DNA from 3 places in the Sphingobium sp. GW821-FHT02B05 genome. Region 2 is predicted to be linked to each of the others. Evidence: riboswitches for the same ligand, from Rfam matches in the RefSeq annotation. Region 2 holds a riboswitch; each other region holds the start of a gene.
What was found. A riboswitch is a leader RNA that binds a small molecule or an ion and turns the genes downstream of it on or off. The one in region 2 is predicted to bind cobalamin.

Region 1 (4,392 bases), on a different contig from region 2:
TACTCCAGCCGCCGCTGGCGCAGGATATGATCACGCTCGATCCGGCCTTCGGCACGCGCTTCATGCTGTTCGTCGATACCGAAGAGGAATTTGACTGGGACGCGCCGTTCAGCCGCGTCGGCCATGGCGTGACCGCGCTGGCCGGCATGGCGCGTGGGCAGGCCTATTTCGCCGCTGCGGGGGTGAAGCCCATCTATGTCACCGATTATCCGGTGATCGACGATGACGCCGCCGCCGCGATGATGGGCCAGTGGGCCAGCGACGGTGCGGCGGACATCGGCGCGCACCTTCACCCCTGGGTCAACCCGCCGCATGTGGAGGCGGTGAATGCCGCCAACAGCTATGTCGGTTTCCTGCCCGATGCCGTGGAGCGCGCCAAGCTGGAGGCGTTGTGCGTCCGTATCGAGCAGCGTTTCGGTCGGCGCCCGATAGCCTATCGCGCGGGCCGGTACGGCGTTGGTCCCAACAGCGCGCGCCTGCTGGAGGAAGCAGGGTTCCGCCTGGACAGTTCGGTGCGTAGCCGCTTCGATTATAGTCATCAGCACGGGCCTGATTTCCACGGCCTGCCGCAACTGCCCTATTGGGCAGGGCCGAGCCGATCGCTGATCGAGCTGCCGCTCTCGACCGCCTTTGCCGGCCTGTTGCGCGGGGGCGGGGAGCGGCTTTATCGTGCGGCGCAGGCAATGGGGCCGCTGGCAGGTGCGCTGTCGCGAGCACGGATGCTCAGCCGCATTCCGCTGACGCCGGAGGGGGTGCCGCTTCACGAGGCGATAGCCGCTATCGACGCCCTGATCGAGGAGGGCGTGCCGGTTCTCAACTTCAGCTTCCATTCGCCGACACTGGAACCGGGGCATACCCCCTATGTTCGCAGCGAAAGCGACCGAACGGCCTTTTATGCCTGGTGGGATGGGGTGTTGGCGCATCTGGCGCGTCGGAATGTGGCCGCTGCGACCCTGGATCAATTCATTGCTGCGGTTCCCGCGCATTCACGGGCTTGCCAAGCGGCCTAATGCTGCCTATCGGCTGCGCAAGTGGGGCCTGTAGCTCAATTGGTTAGAGCTGTCCGCTCATAACGGATAGGTTGCGGGTTCAAGTCCTGCCGGGCCCACCACATATTGCACCCAGATCGGGTCAAATGGTATGGATAACTCCTTAACATACAAAGAGTTACTCGGCCATAACAGACCGGGACAGTTCATAACGAATCAGGACAGTTTAGCGAAATTAGGGGTAAAATTGGGGGTAAAGCGCGCCGATTTGGGGGTAAAATTCCCATGCCGCTTACCATCACTGAAGTTAAGAACGCCAAGGCCGGTCGAAGCGACTACAAGCTGGCTGATCCCAATGGCTTATATCTGAATGTATCGAAGGCTGGGGACAAAACCTGGCGCTTCAAATACAGAGTGGGTGTGAAAGAGAAATCTCTCACGCTCGGTCGCTACCCTTTAATGGGCCTTGTCGCAGCGCGGAATGCTCTTCTCTTCTGCACCTGGGGATCGAAAATGGCCCCCTGTAGGGCAAAGAAGGGTCGGTTTCACCGAAAGCGAACGCCTTGGGTTGGGACGAAGTTGTCGCTCCAGGCTTTTTCATTAGCTGTCAGGTAAAGCCAGAACCAGCCACTGCCAAGATGCAGCCAGAAACTCCTAGGCGCAATCTTGCCGTCTATTTGCGTAAGGTAGGAATATCATTCTGCTCGAGGCGATCCACCTCTGGTGGGGCAGATGTCAAAATCGCTTGCCCTGGCAAAATTGAGATCATAAGCAAGCGCGTCCGCTCGAAACCTTTGGGATTTGGGAGGATAAAGATCGCGTCGGTTCCCCGGAGACGGGGATTAAAATGGGAACGCGGTGCGGATGGCGTGCGCCGTCCAAATCCGAGGCTGTCCCTGCAACTGTAAGTGGCGAGCGCGATATACAGGCGCGGACGGCATCATGACCGATCCGCCAGCCACTGGGCCGGACGCTGAAACATGCGAGGCCTGGGAAGGCCGTATATCAAGCGATGACCCATGAGCCAGGAGACCTGCCGGCGTCTGGTCGCTCTTGCCTTGGTCCAGGGGATGGCCGCGGCACGGTATACTCCGTCTGAGCGACGAACGAGCGGCTGGGGCCGCATCGGACGCTGTGTGTCGGTCGCCCCTGGCGTCCGGCCGATGCCGGCTGCCGACCGTTTTTTGAACGGCACGCCCCCGCCCGATTGTCGTGCGACGCCGACGGGGGAAGATCATGTTGAAGTTCACACCGGCTGCGATTGCGGCCTTCTCTTTTGCTGCGCCCGGCGCCTTTGCCCAACCCGCCGATGAGAATAGCGGCGATGCGGCGATCATCGTGACGGGCATGGTCGATCCGCTGCGCCTCAACCAGAAGAATGAGGGGGCCAGCCGCCTTGGCCTGACCGCGCTGGAAATGCCGTCCAGTGTCGAGACGCTGGATGGCGACGCCATCCGACTGCGCGGCGACCTGACCATTCAGGATGCCGCAGCGCGGGCGACGGGCATCGTCAACACGTCCGGCGTCTTTGGGTACGGCCTGTCTGCGCGCGGCTTCACCGGGCAGAATTCGGTCATGACGCTCTATGACGGGATGCGCATGTATAACAATACGCTGACCTTCCCGGCGGACCCGTGGATGGCGCAAAGCGTGGAGATACTGCGCGGCCCTGCCTCCGTCCTATATGGTGAGGGGGCGATTGGCGGCGCGGTCAATGTCGTGCGCAAGCGGCCGTCCGATGACATGCAGGTCAGCGGGCGCGTGGGCATATCTTCCTATGACAGTTTCACTATAGGGGTCGGTGCAGGTGGCCCGGTAACGGACGGTATCGCTTTCCGTGCGGATGCCAGCGTCCGCCGGTCCGAAGGCTGGATGGCGCGGGGCGACGCCGATGCGGTGGCGCTGGCCGGGGCGATTCGGCTGAAGCCTGCCGCGAACATGAGCATCACTCTGTCCCATGATCATAGCGAGCAAAATCCGCGCACATGGTTCGGCGTGCCGCTGGTGAACGGGAAGCTCGACCGGTCGATCCGCAGGAACAACTATAATGTCGCCGACGCCCGGCTGCGCTTCCGCGATAACTGGAGCCAAGCGAAGGTAGAATGGACGCCGTCGGATGCGCTGACGATCCGCAGCACCTTTTATCACCTGTGGGCTAACAAATATTGGAAGAACGCCGAAAGCGCCACCTATGTGCCAGCAACGGACAGCAATCCCGCGCAGGTGCGTCAATCCAGTTTCTTGGAACTCTACCACATCCAGAAGCAGACCGGGAACCGCACCACCGCCACGCTGAACCATGGCATAGGCGGACTGGACAACACTCTGGTGGTCGGCTTCGACGTCAATCGCATCAGTTACAAAAATGTCAGCAACAGCGGCAATAATGCGACGCGCTTGGTCGATGCGGTCGATCCCGATCCGGGCCTGTTCATCCATCAGCCCGGCGCGCCAACCAGGCCGCGCTACACCAACCGCATCCGCCAATATGCTGTCTTTGCCGAAGACCGTTTGAAGTTCAGCGAGCAATTTTCGCTGGTCGGCGGGCTGCGTTACGACCGGCCGGAAATCACCAAGACGGATTATGTGAGCGCGGCCAACAATTTCACCGCGACGCCCGATGCCGTGACCTGGCGCATGGGGGCGGTCTATAATCCGGTGCCCTCGCTTGCGCTCTATGGCCAATATGCGACCGCCGCCGATCCGGTCGGCGCGCTGGTGTCCACCAGCGCCGCGCAGAGCGATTTCGACCTGTCGACCGGTCGCCAATATGAGGCGGGGATCAAGCATATCTTCTGGGGATCGCGCGGCCAGTGGACGCTGGCCGTCTATGATATCGTCAAGCGCAAGCTGCTGACGTCCGATCCGTTGATTCCGACCATCCAGGTGCAGGTGGGCGAGCAAAGTTCGCGCGGGGTGGAAGCATCGCTGTTCCTGGAGCCGGTCGATCGGCTAAACATCACCCTGAACGGTGCGCTGGTGCGGGCTCGCTATGATGATTTTGCGGAGTCGGTAGGCGGTATGCTGTTCCAGCGGACCGGCAATCGCCCCAGCAATGTCGCGGCGAAAAGCGCCAATGCCTTTGTCAGCTGGGAATTTGCCGACAATTGGGTGCTGGACGGCGGCGTCAGTCACCTCGGCAAACGGTATCAGGACGCGGCGAACAGCCGGATCGTGCCGGCCCATACGCTGACCGACGCAGGTGTCCGCTGGCAGTTCATCGTAGGGGCGAGCGCCGCGCTGCGCGTGCGCAACATCTTCAATGAGACTTATTCCCGGGCGACTTATGGCCAGACGCAATGGGTATTGGGCGATCCCCGGACGGTGGAGGCTACGCTGCATGTCGCCTTCTGATGGGATGGTAGCGGCGCGGCGGGGTCGATCGGTTCCCGCTGCGGCGACG
Region 2 (4,392 bases):
GTGAACAGCCCAGCGCCCTTCTGCGTATCGCGGCTCACCAGTTCCGGTTCACCACCCGGCGCCGGGGCATGATGCGCGGCATGCGACGCCTCATAACCGATCGCCAGGTCGATCTGCGGTTCGGCGATCACGCGCGCGACCAATGTGGCGAGCAGGGCCGCCAGGATGCCGGCCAGCATCCCGCGCCACAATAATGTCCGGGTCATGACCGGGCGTCAGTGACAGGGAAAGCCGAGGAGATGGCGGCCGTCATGCACATATTCATGCACATACATGCCGTCGAACAGCGCCAAGGCCCCCTGTTCGGTGCTGACGAAATAGAGGAAGATGAGCGCGATCAGCGTGCCCAGCACGGCCCAGGGCGCGATATCCGCGACCGGGATGGTGGCATCGCCACGAACGGGGATGAACGGATCGTCGAACAGAGCGGCGGTGTTCGCCATGGCCTGATACTCCTGCACGGGATTGCGCGTCCCCGGAAATGATGTCGCAGTTCGGAAGGAAGGTCTGGCTCTCGACGTCGGCTATGGACGGCGATAACAGTGGCGCGACCGCGCCGGAATTGCACCGGCTTCTTCTTTCTGAACGACCCGTGCTTTAGGCTGAGCGGGGGGACGCCGTCAATCATCTGCCGGAGGCTGTGCTGCCGACATTATTGCTGTTGCTTTGTGCCGGACCGACGCGCGCCAGCCGACGGGGTGGCTTTCCTGCCGTTGACGAGGCGCTGGACGATGCTGGCCGGCGCGATGCCGCCGCGCTGTCGCTGCCCGCCCGTTTCCGACATTCGGTACAGTCCAGTCCCTCCCTGTCCGCCATGGAAACGGCGCAGGCCATGGGCGTCACGCCCCTGCCCCAACCGGCATTGCGCGACATCGACCATGGCCGCTGGGCCGGGCACGGTTTTGCGACGATCGCGGCGCAGGAACCCGACGCGCTGGCCCAATGGCTGGCCGATCCGGCGCAGGGTAGCCCGGATGGCGAGAGCCTGTATGCCTGTCAGTTGCGCATGGGCGCCTGGCTTGATGCCCTTGCCGCGAGCGAGGCATCCGTCTGCGCCCTGACCCACCCGATGCCGATCCGCGCCGTAATCGCCCATGCGCTCGACATGCCGTTGCGCGCCAGCCTGTCCATCGACATCGCACCGCTATCGCGCACCACCCTGTCCTTCAATGGCCGCTGGCGGCTCCAGTCGCTGGAGCCGGGCTGAAAAGAGTTGCGGACCTTCATTGCCGCCTCTATCCGCATGTCTGCCCATGCGTCTTGCGACATAGGGCGAAAAGATCGCGCCGGTGCCTCGCAAGAGGCTTAAAATGGGAACGCGGTGCGGGCGGCGACAAGCAGCCCTAATCCGAGGCTGTCCCTGCAACTGTAAGTGGCGAGCGCGATACACAGATGCGACGGGGCAAGGCGCCCGTGCCGCAGCCACTGGGCCGGACGCTGCAACATGCGAGGCCTGGGAAGGCCGTGTATCAAGCGATGACCCATGAGCCAGGAGACCTGCCGGCGTCTGGTCGCTCTTGCTTTGGTCCAGGGGATGGCCAGGGCACGGTCCAACCCGTCTGAGCGACGAACGAAGCGGCAGGGGCCGCACGATGCGCGAAGGCCGGCTGCCCTGACATGGGTGCCCGACCGCTCTCGCTCATCGACCGTTCGCAAACGGTACGTCCCTGCGTTTTTGATAACGCGCGATAAGGGACAAGATCATGAGCAAAGTGCCGACCACCGTCATCACCGGATTTCTGGGCGCGGGCAAGACCACGCTGATCCGCCATATGTTGCACAATGCCAAGGGGCGCCGGCTGGCGCTCATCATCAACGAATTTGGCGATGTCGGCGTGGACGGCGAACTGGTGAAGGGCTGCAATGACGCGGCCTGCCCGGAGGACGATATCGTCGAACTGGCCAATGGCTGCATCTGCTGCACCGTGGCCGACGATTTCCTGCCGACCATGCAGAAGCTGCTCGACCGGCCCAATCCACCCGACCATATCATCATCGAAACCAGCGGCCTGGCCCTGCCCAAGCCGCTGGTGAAGGCGTTCCAATGGCCCGACATCCGCACCCGCGCCACGGTGGACGGGGTGATCGCGCTGATCGACGCCGACGCGGTGGCGGCCGGCCGCTTCGCCACGGACGAGGCGGCATTGGCGGCGGCGCGCGCGGCCGACCCCAATCTGGACCATGACAGCCCGCTGGAGGAATTGTTCGAGGAGCAACTGGTCTGCGCCGACATGGTGGTGCTGAACAAGACCGACCTGGTCGACGCCGCCACGCTGGCGACGGTGGAGGCGCAGGTGAAGGCGGAAACCCGCCCCGGCGTGGCGATCATCCATAGCGCGCAAGGCGCCGTCGATCCGGCCGCACTGCTGGGCCTGAGCGCGGCGGCCGAAGATGATCTGGACGCCCGCCCGTCGCATATCGACGGGATGGAGGAGCATGACCATGATGATTTCGACAGCTTCATCCTGTCGGGCGGCGATATTGCCGATGTCGATGCGCTGGTCGCGCAGCTGAACGCCACGATTGCCGCCCATGACATTTTGCGGGTCAAGGGCATGGTGGCGGTGGCCGGCAAACCATCGCGGCTGGTGGTGCAGGCGGTCGGCCCGCGCATCCAGCATTATTTCGACCGCGCCTGGAAGGACGGGGAAACCCGGCGCACCCAGCTGGTCGTGATCGGCCAGAAGGGGCTGGATCGCCCTGCCATAGAGGATGCGCTCAAGCCGGTCATCGGCTGATGCATCTTCTGTCCGCCACGCCCGGCACGATATCCAATGGCGAGGAGGCGATCGACCTGGACCAGTCGCCGGGCGATATCGTGATCCTGACGGTGGCGGACAGCGAACTGGCCTGCTTCGCCAAGGCGGCGGCGCGCCTGACGGATGAAGATCCGACGGGCAGTGCGCCCAGCGTGCGCCTCGCCAATCTGCTCCAGCTGCGCCACCCCTATTCGGTCGACCTTTATGTCGAGAAGGTGATCGCCAAGGCGAAATTCGTCTGCGTCATCCTGCTCGGCGGCAAAAGCTACTGGCCCTATGGCATAGATGAAATCGCGCAGGTCGCGCGGGAGCGGGGCATCGCCTTCGCCGCGATCGCCGACGGGCGGGAGGATGACCCTGCGCTCGACCGGGCGTCGACCGTGCCGGCGGCATTGATCGACCGGCTGCGCGCCTATCTGCGGCAGGGTGGCATGGCCAATGCGCTGGGCTTCCTGCGCACGGCTGCGCACACGATCGGGCGCGATGCCGGCATGCCCGACGATCCGGTGCCGGTCGCCGATGCCGGCCTCTATCTCTCCGGCGTCGATCGCCCTGCCCTGTCCGACCTGCGCATGCGCTGGAGGCAAGGCGCCCCCGTCGCCTGCCTGATCTTCTACCGCGCGCTGATGGTGGCCGGCACGCTGGACGCGGTGGATGCGATGACCGCAGCGCTGGAGGCGCGCGGTTTCAATGTCGCGCCGATCCACGTCCGGGCCTTGCGCGAACCGTTCGCGATGGACTGGTTGAAAGGCATATTGGCCGACATCCGGGCGGACGTCATCCTGAACGCGACCAGCTTTGCCGCCTCCACCACATCCGATCCGCGCACGGCCAGTATATTGGAACGGGCCGACTGCCCCATTCTCCAACTGGCCTTTGCCGGCGTCGAACAGGGCGAATGGCAGGATGCCGCCCGCGGCCTTGGCCCCCGCGACCTGGCCATGAATGTGGTGCTGCCCGAAGTGGACGGGCGCATCTTCACCCGTGCCGTCGCCTTCAAGGCGGCTGAGCGGTTCGATGATCTGACCCAATGCGGCATCATCGTCCCGCGCGTGGCGCCCGACCGCGTCGCCTTCGTCGCCGATCTCGCCGCCAACTGGGCACGGCTGCGGCGTAAGCCAGCAAGCGAACGGCGCGTGGCGCTGGTGCTGGCCAATTATCCCAATCGCGATGGGCGGATCGGCAATGGCGTAGGCCTCGACACGCCGGCCAGCGCCGCCGCGATCCTCGCCGGACTGGCGGCGGCGGGCTATGATATCGGCAGTGCGCCCAGGACCGGCGCAGGCCTGATGGCCCTGCTGACCGGCGGCGTCACCAACGACCTGTCCTCGCTGGATCGTCCCGGCGACGTCGCCCTGCCATTGACCGATTATCGCGCCGCCTTTGCTGGCATTCCGGCACAAGCGCGCGCCGCCATGGTCGAGCGCTGGGGCGATCCGGAGGCCGATCCCTTAGTGCGCGACGGCGCCTTTCGCCTCGCCGTGCATCGCTTCGGGGGTGTCGCACTCGCTGTTCAGCCGGCGCGCGGCTATAATATCGACCCCAAGGCCAGCTATCACGACCCCGCGCTGCCGCCACCGCACGCCTATCTCGCCTTCCATATCTGGCTGGAGGCGCATTTCGGCGCGCAGGC
Region 3 (4,392 bases), on a different contig from region 2:
CCAGCGCTGCGCACCATCCCGCGCATCAGCCTGCCGCAAAGCTGGACCGTGTGCGGCGGCCCAGCCTATGTGCAGGCGGCAGGGGCCATCACGGCGCGCCTGAACGCGCCGCGCTGACCCCGGCCAACGGTCATCAGAAGCGGACACGCACGCCGCCATAGGCAGCGCGGCCATAGGTGCCGTAACCATAGGCCGTCTGGTAATTCTCATCGGTCAGATTGTCGACGCGGCCATAGACTTCCAGATGCTCGCCCACGGGGAAGGATGCCCGGACGCCGGCCAGCGCATAGCCGTCCAGCCGGCGCGTGTTGGCCGCATTGTCGAAACTGTCGCCGACCATCGTGACGGTCGCCCCGGTCGCCAGGCCGAAGGGCCAGACATAATCGACCGACAGGCTCACCGCATTGGTGGCGCGGCGGGCCAGGCGATTGCCATAGGTGGCCGATCCTTCCGACCTGTCGCGCGCGTCGACATAGCTGTAGCTGCCGGTCACGGTCAGCGCGTCCACTGGCTTCAGCGCGATCGAGGCTTCCACGCCCTTGGCACGGGTGCGGTCCAGATTGGCGTAGCGGAACGTGTCGTTGTCGTAGTTGATCTGGTTGCGGGTATCGCGCTGGAATGCCGTGACCGACAGCACGGCCCGGTCACCGTCGAGGCGTTGGTCGAAGCCGATATCATAGCTTTTCGACCGTTCGGGGGTCAGCGCCGCATTGCCGCTCCAGCTATCGTAGAGCTGATAGAGCGATGGCGCCTTGAAGCCCTCGCCATAGCTCAGCCGCACATTGGTTGCGCCGCCATTGGGCGAATAATTGGCGTTCGCGCCAAAGGTGGTCGCGCCGCCGAACTGGCTATGATCGTCATGGCGCACGCCGCCGGTGACGGCCAGGCCCGTGAAGGGCTTCACGATCGCCAGTGCATAGACGCTGTCGATATTGATCTTGGCGCTGGTCGTGCCGAAGGCGTCATAATAATCATAGTCCGGCCGCTCATGCTCATAACCGAAGACCAGCCTGGCCTGATCGATGGGCGCATAGACGCCTTCATATTCGAAACGCAGATTGGTGCCGCTATAGCCATAATCGACCTCCGCGCCGCGCGCCGAATAATAGTCACGCTCGTTGCGCATCCAGGTGACGGCCGCCCGGTTGGTCAGCTTGCCGTCCAGCAGCGCGAGGTTGATGCCAGCATAGCCGACATATTGATCGGTAATGGCGACTTCAGGCGTGTCGGACAGCACATAGTCGGGCGCCGGGAAGCCATCCACGTCCAGATCTGCATGGATATAATAGCCGCGCAGGTCGAGGCTGAGATTGTCCGAGAAGGCCAGCTTCACCCGCGCATTGGCGGCGATATTCTCCGTGCCGTCCCGCTCGGTACCATTGGCGGCCGACGAAATGCCATCTGTGCGGAAATAGGCTGCGCCCACACCGCCCGACGCGATGCCGGCAGTCCCGGAAACGTCCGCCTTCGCGCTGAACGTGTCGCTATAGCCATATTCGGCCGATGCGTTGGCGCCGAAGCCTTCGGCCGGCACGCCGGTCATGATATTGACCACGCCGCCGATCGCCTGGCTGCCGTGTACCACCGAGTTGGAGCCGCGCAGCACTTCGATCCGGCGGATATTCCCGGTCAGCAGCGGGCCGAAATCATAGCCGTCGCCAATACCGCTGGGGTCGTTCACCTTCACCCCGTCGATCAGCACCAGAGTCTGCGTCGTTTCCGCACCGCGCAGCGACACGCCGGTCTGCGCGCCGACGGTACCGTTGCGGTTGAAACGCACGCCCGGCGTCGTCGCCAGCAGGTCCACTACGTCGATCGCCTGCCGCGTCTTGATCGTGTCCGCGTCGATGACCGTGATCGCCTGACCGACTTCGTCGCGCGACTGTGCGATACCCGCGGCGGTCACGACGATATCGTCGTCCGCCTGCGCAAAGGCCGGATTGGCAGCGACCAGAGCCACCAGCGAAAGTCCATATTTCAACATTGTCATTGCCCCTACAGCGTCAAAGCGACGGTGGCTGGGGCGTCCGCCCGAAAGCGGTCGGGCCTTTGGGGGGATGACGCCATATCCCGTCCGCGGCCCGATGCGGCCCCGGCCGCATGGCGTCGCTCGACGGAAAACCACCGTGCCCCGACCATCCCCTGGACCAAAGCAAGAGCGACCAAGCGCCGGCCGGTATCCTGGCTCGCGGGTCGTGGCACGATGCACGCCTTCCCGGATTGCTCCAGTGGCTGCCCCTTTTTTTTGGGGCCAGTGCATCGCGCTATCCGCTCACAGTTGCAGGGACAGCCGTGGATTAAGGCGCTTGTGACGCCCGCACCACATTCCCGATTAACCCGTTTCCGGGCACCGGCGCGATCATGTTGCAGGAAAGACATGCCTTCCCCACAGCGCGCGCCATAAGGGAAAGCCGGGACGCTGCCAAGCGCTCCTATGCTTGGCGGATGTCGCTGTGGCCCCGAAGCAACAGCGCATCGGACCGCGCCAATACGACCAGCGGCAATCCGGCAGCCTCGGCCCGCTCCGCCGCCAGCCGGGTGGGCGCGGATATGGTGACCAGCAACGGGCAATCGGCCAACACCGCCTTCTCCACCAGCTCATAGGAGCAGCGCGACGACAGCAGCGCAAAGCCGCCGTCCCAGTCCGCCGCCATCCGCGCCATTGCGCCGATCAGCTTGTCGAACGCATTGTGCCGCCCGACATCCTCCCGCGCCAGCCGGATCGCGCCGTCCGCCCCCACCCAGGCCGCCGCATGCGCCGCCCCGGTTGCGGTATTAAGCGGCTGATGATCGCGCAATGCCGCCAGTGCGCGAAAGATGGCGGCGCGGTCCGCCCGCGATGACGCTGTCACGCGCGGCAGCGGCCGGATCGCCTGCTCCAGATTCTCGATCCCGCACAGCCCGCAGGAGGAATCCGATGCGCGATGCCGAACCCGCTCCAGCAGCCCATCGGTCCGATGCGGCGGCAACGTCGCGCGGGCGATGATCCCCGCACCGGTATCATGCACGTCCACGTCCAGCAGCGTGTCGTCCCGGCTCACCAGCCGCTCGGCCAGGCTGAACCCCTGCACCAGATCCGCGATATCTCCGGGCGTCGCCATCAGCACGGCATAGCCCGCACCGTTATATTCGATCGCGACCGGCACTTCCTGCGCCAGCGGCCGGTCGATCGCCTGCGTCGCACCATCGGGCGTCAAACGATCGAATGTCAGGGAAGTGGCGGCAGGCTCATCCATCATCATGGCCTAGCGGTGGACGGCCCGTCGCTCAACCGGCGTCGCAATGGCCCGCTTCATCCACCGCGTTGAACTGCGCCGCATCGACCTTTGGCGCCGGCCGGCCCTGCGCCATTCGCACGACGGCGGCGGCCACGGTCGGTGAGAGCCGTTCGGGCTGCTCCTGCGCGATGGCGACGATCTGCGCCTTCATCCGCGGGTCCCAAAAGCGGGTCAGATGTTCGGCCAGCGCTTCCCTCGCCTTCGCTTCGCCCATCATCGCCATGTTGCGGGCAATCTGGTGCGCCATATAGACCAGCCGGTCCGTGGTGGACATGACATGGGTATCGTCGCTCATGTGCCCGCCTTATTCCGCCGCTTCCAATGGCGCGATGCGGCGGCTGTTGCGCGCCTGCTCGGCATAATCCTGCTGCCAGTCGCTCGGCCCGTTGGACGCCATCACCTGCACCGCCGTCACCTTATATTCCGGGCAATTGGTGGCCCAGTCCGAATAGTCGGTTGTGATGACGTTCGCCTGCGTTTCGGGATGATGGAAAGTCGTATAGACTACGCCCGGCGCGACCCGTTCGGTGATGAGCGCGCGCAAGGTCGTCTCCCCAGCACGACTGCGCAGCGTCACCCAGTCGCCATCCTTCAAGCCCCGGTTCTCGGCATCGCTAGGGTGCATTTCCAGACGGTCTTCCGGGTGCCAGGCGGTATTGGCCGTCCGCCGCGTCTGCGCGCCGACATTATAGTGGCTGAGGATTCGGCCGGTCGTCAGCAGCAACGGGAAGCGCGGCCCCGTCTTCTCGTCGGTCGGCACATAGTCTGTCAGGACGAACTTGCCCTTCCCCCGCACGAAGCCGCCGATATGCATGGTCGGCGTGCCGTCCGGCGCGGCATCATTGGCCGGCCATTGCAGCGATCCTTCCGCCTCCAGCCGGTCATAATGCACACCGGCAAAGGTCGGCGTCAACGCCGCGATCTCGTCCATGATCTGCGACGGATGGCTATAGTCCCAGTGCAACCCCATGGCGTTCGCCACCAGCTGCACGATCTCCCAATCGGCATAGCCGTTGAGCGGCGCCATCACCTTGCGCACGCGCTGGATACGCCGCTCGGCATTGGTGAAGGTGCCGTCCTTTTCCAGGAAGGTCGATCCGGGCAGAAAGACATG

Region 1: another riboswitch for cobalamin. It lies ahead of AC07UX_RS03510 (TonB-dependent receptor); the one in region 2 lies ahead of cobW (cobalamin biosynthesis protein CobW).
Region 3: another riboswitch for cobalamin. It lies ahead of AC07UX_RS09310 (TonB-dependent receptor plug domain-containing protein); the one in region 2 lies ahead of cobW (cobalamin biosynthesis protein CobW).

What each region holds. Positions count from the first base shown of each region.
Region 1 is NZ_JBWKVW010000001.1:684,058-688,449, forward strand. Features, by position in the region: gene AC07UX_RS03495 (polysaccharide deacetylase family protein) at 1-1,010, shown strand, start outside; tRNA gene AC07UX_RS03500 (tRNA-Ile) at 1,035-1,111, shown strand; gene AC07UX_RS03505 (Arm DNA-binding domain-containing protein) at 1,275-1,604, shown strand; cobalamin riboswitch at 1,795-2,044, shown strand; gene AC07UX_RS03510 (TonB-dependent receptor) at 2,226-4,343, shown strand; gene AC07UX_RS03515 (PepSY domain-containing protein) at 4,330-4,392, shown strand, end outside.
Region 2 is NZ_JBWKVW010000012.1:19,652-24,043, reverse strand. Features, by position in the region: gene AC07UX_RS19505 (CbtA family protein) at 1-206, opposite strand, end outside; gene AC07UX_RS19500 (CbtB domain-containing protein) at 216-443, opposite strand; gene AC07UX_RS19495 (histidine phosphatase family protein) at 641-1,207, shown strand; cobalamin riboswitch at 1,276-1,519, shown strand; gene cobW (cobalamin biosynthesis protein CobW) at 1,704-2,738, shown strand; gene cobN (cobaltochelatase subunit CobN) at 2,738-4,392, shown strand, end outside.
Region 3 is NZ_JBWKVW010000001.1:1,861,302-1,865,693, forward strand. Features, by position in the region: gene AC07UX_RS09305 (ABC transporter substrate-binding protein) at 1-117, shown strand, start outside; gene AC07UX_RS09310 (TonB-dependent receptor plug domain-containing protein) at 134-1,984, opposite strand; cobalamin riboswitch at 2,155-2,370, opposite strand; gene fdhD (formate dehydrogenase accessory sulfurtransferase FdhD) at 2,433-3,239, opposite strand; gene AC07UX_RS09320 (formate dehydrogenase subunit delta) at 3,268-3,573, opposite strand; gene fdhF (formate dehydrogenase subunit alpha) at 3,583-4,392, opposite strand, start outside.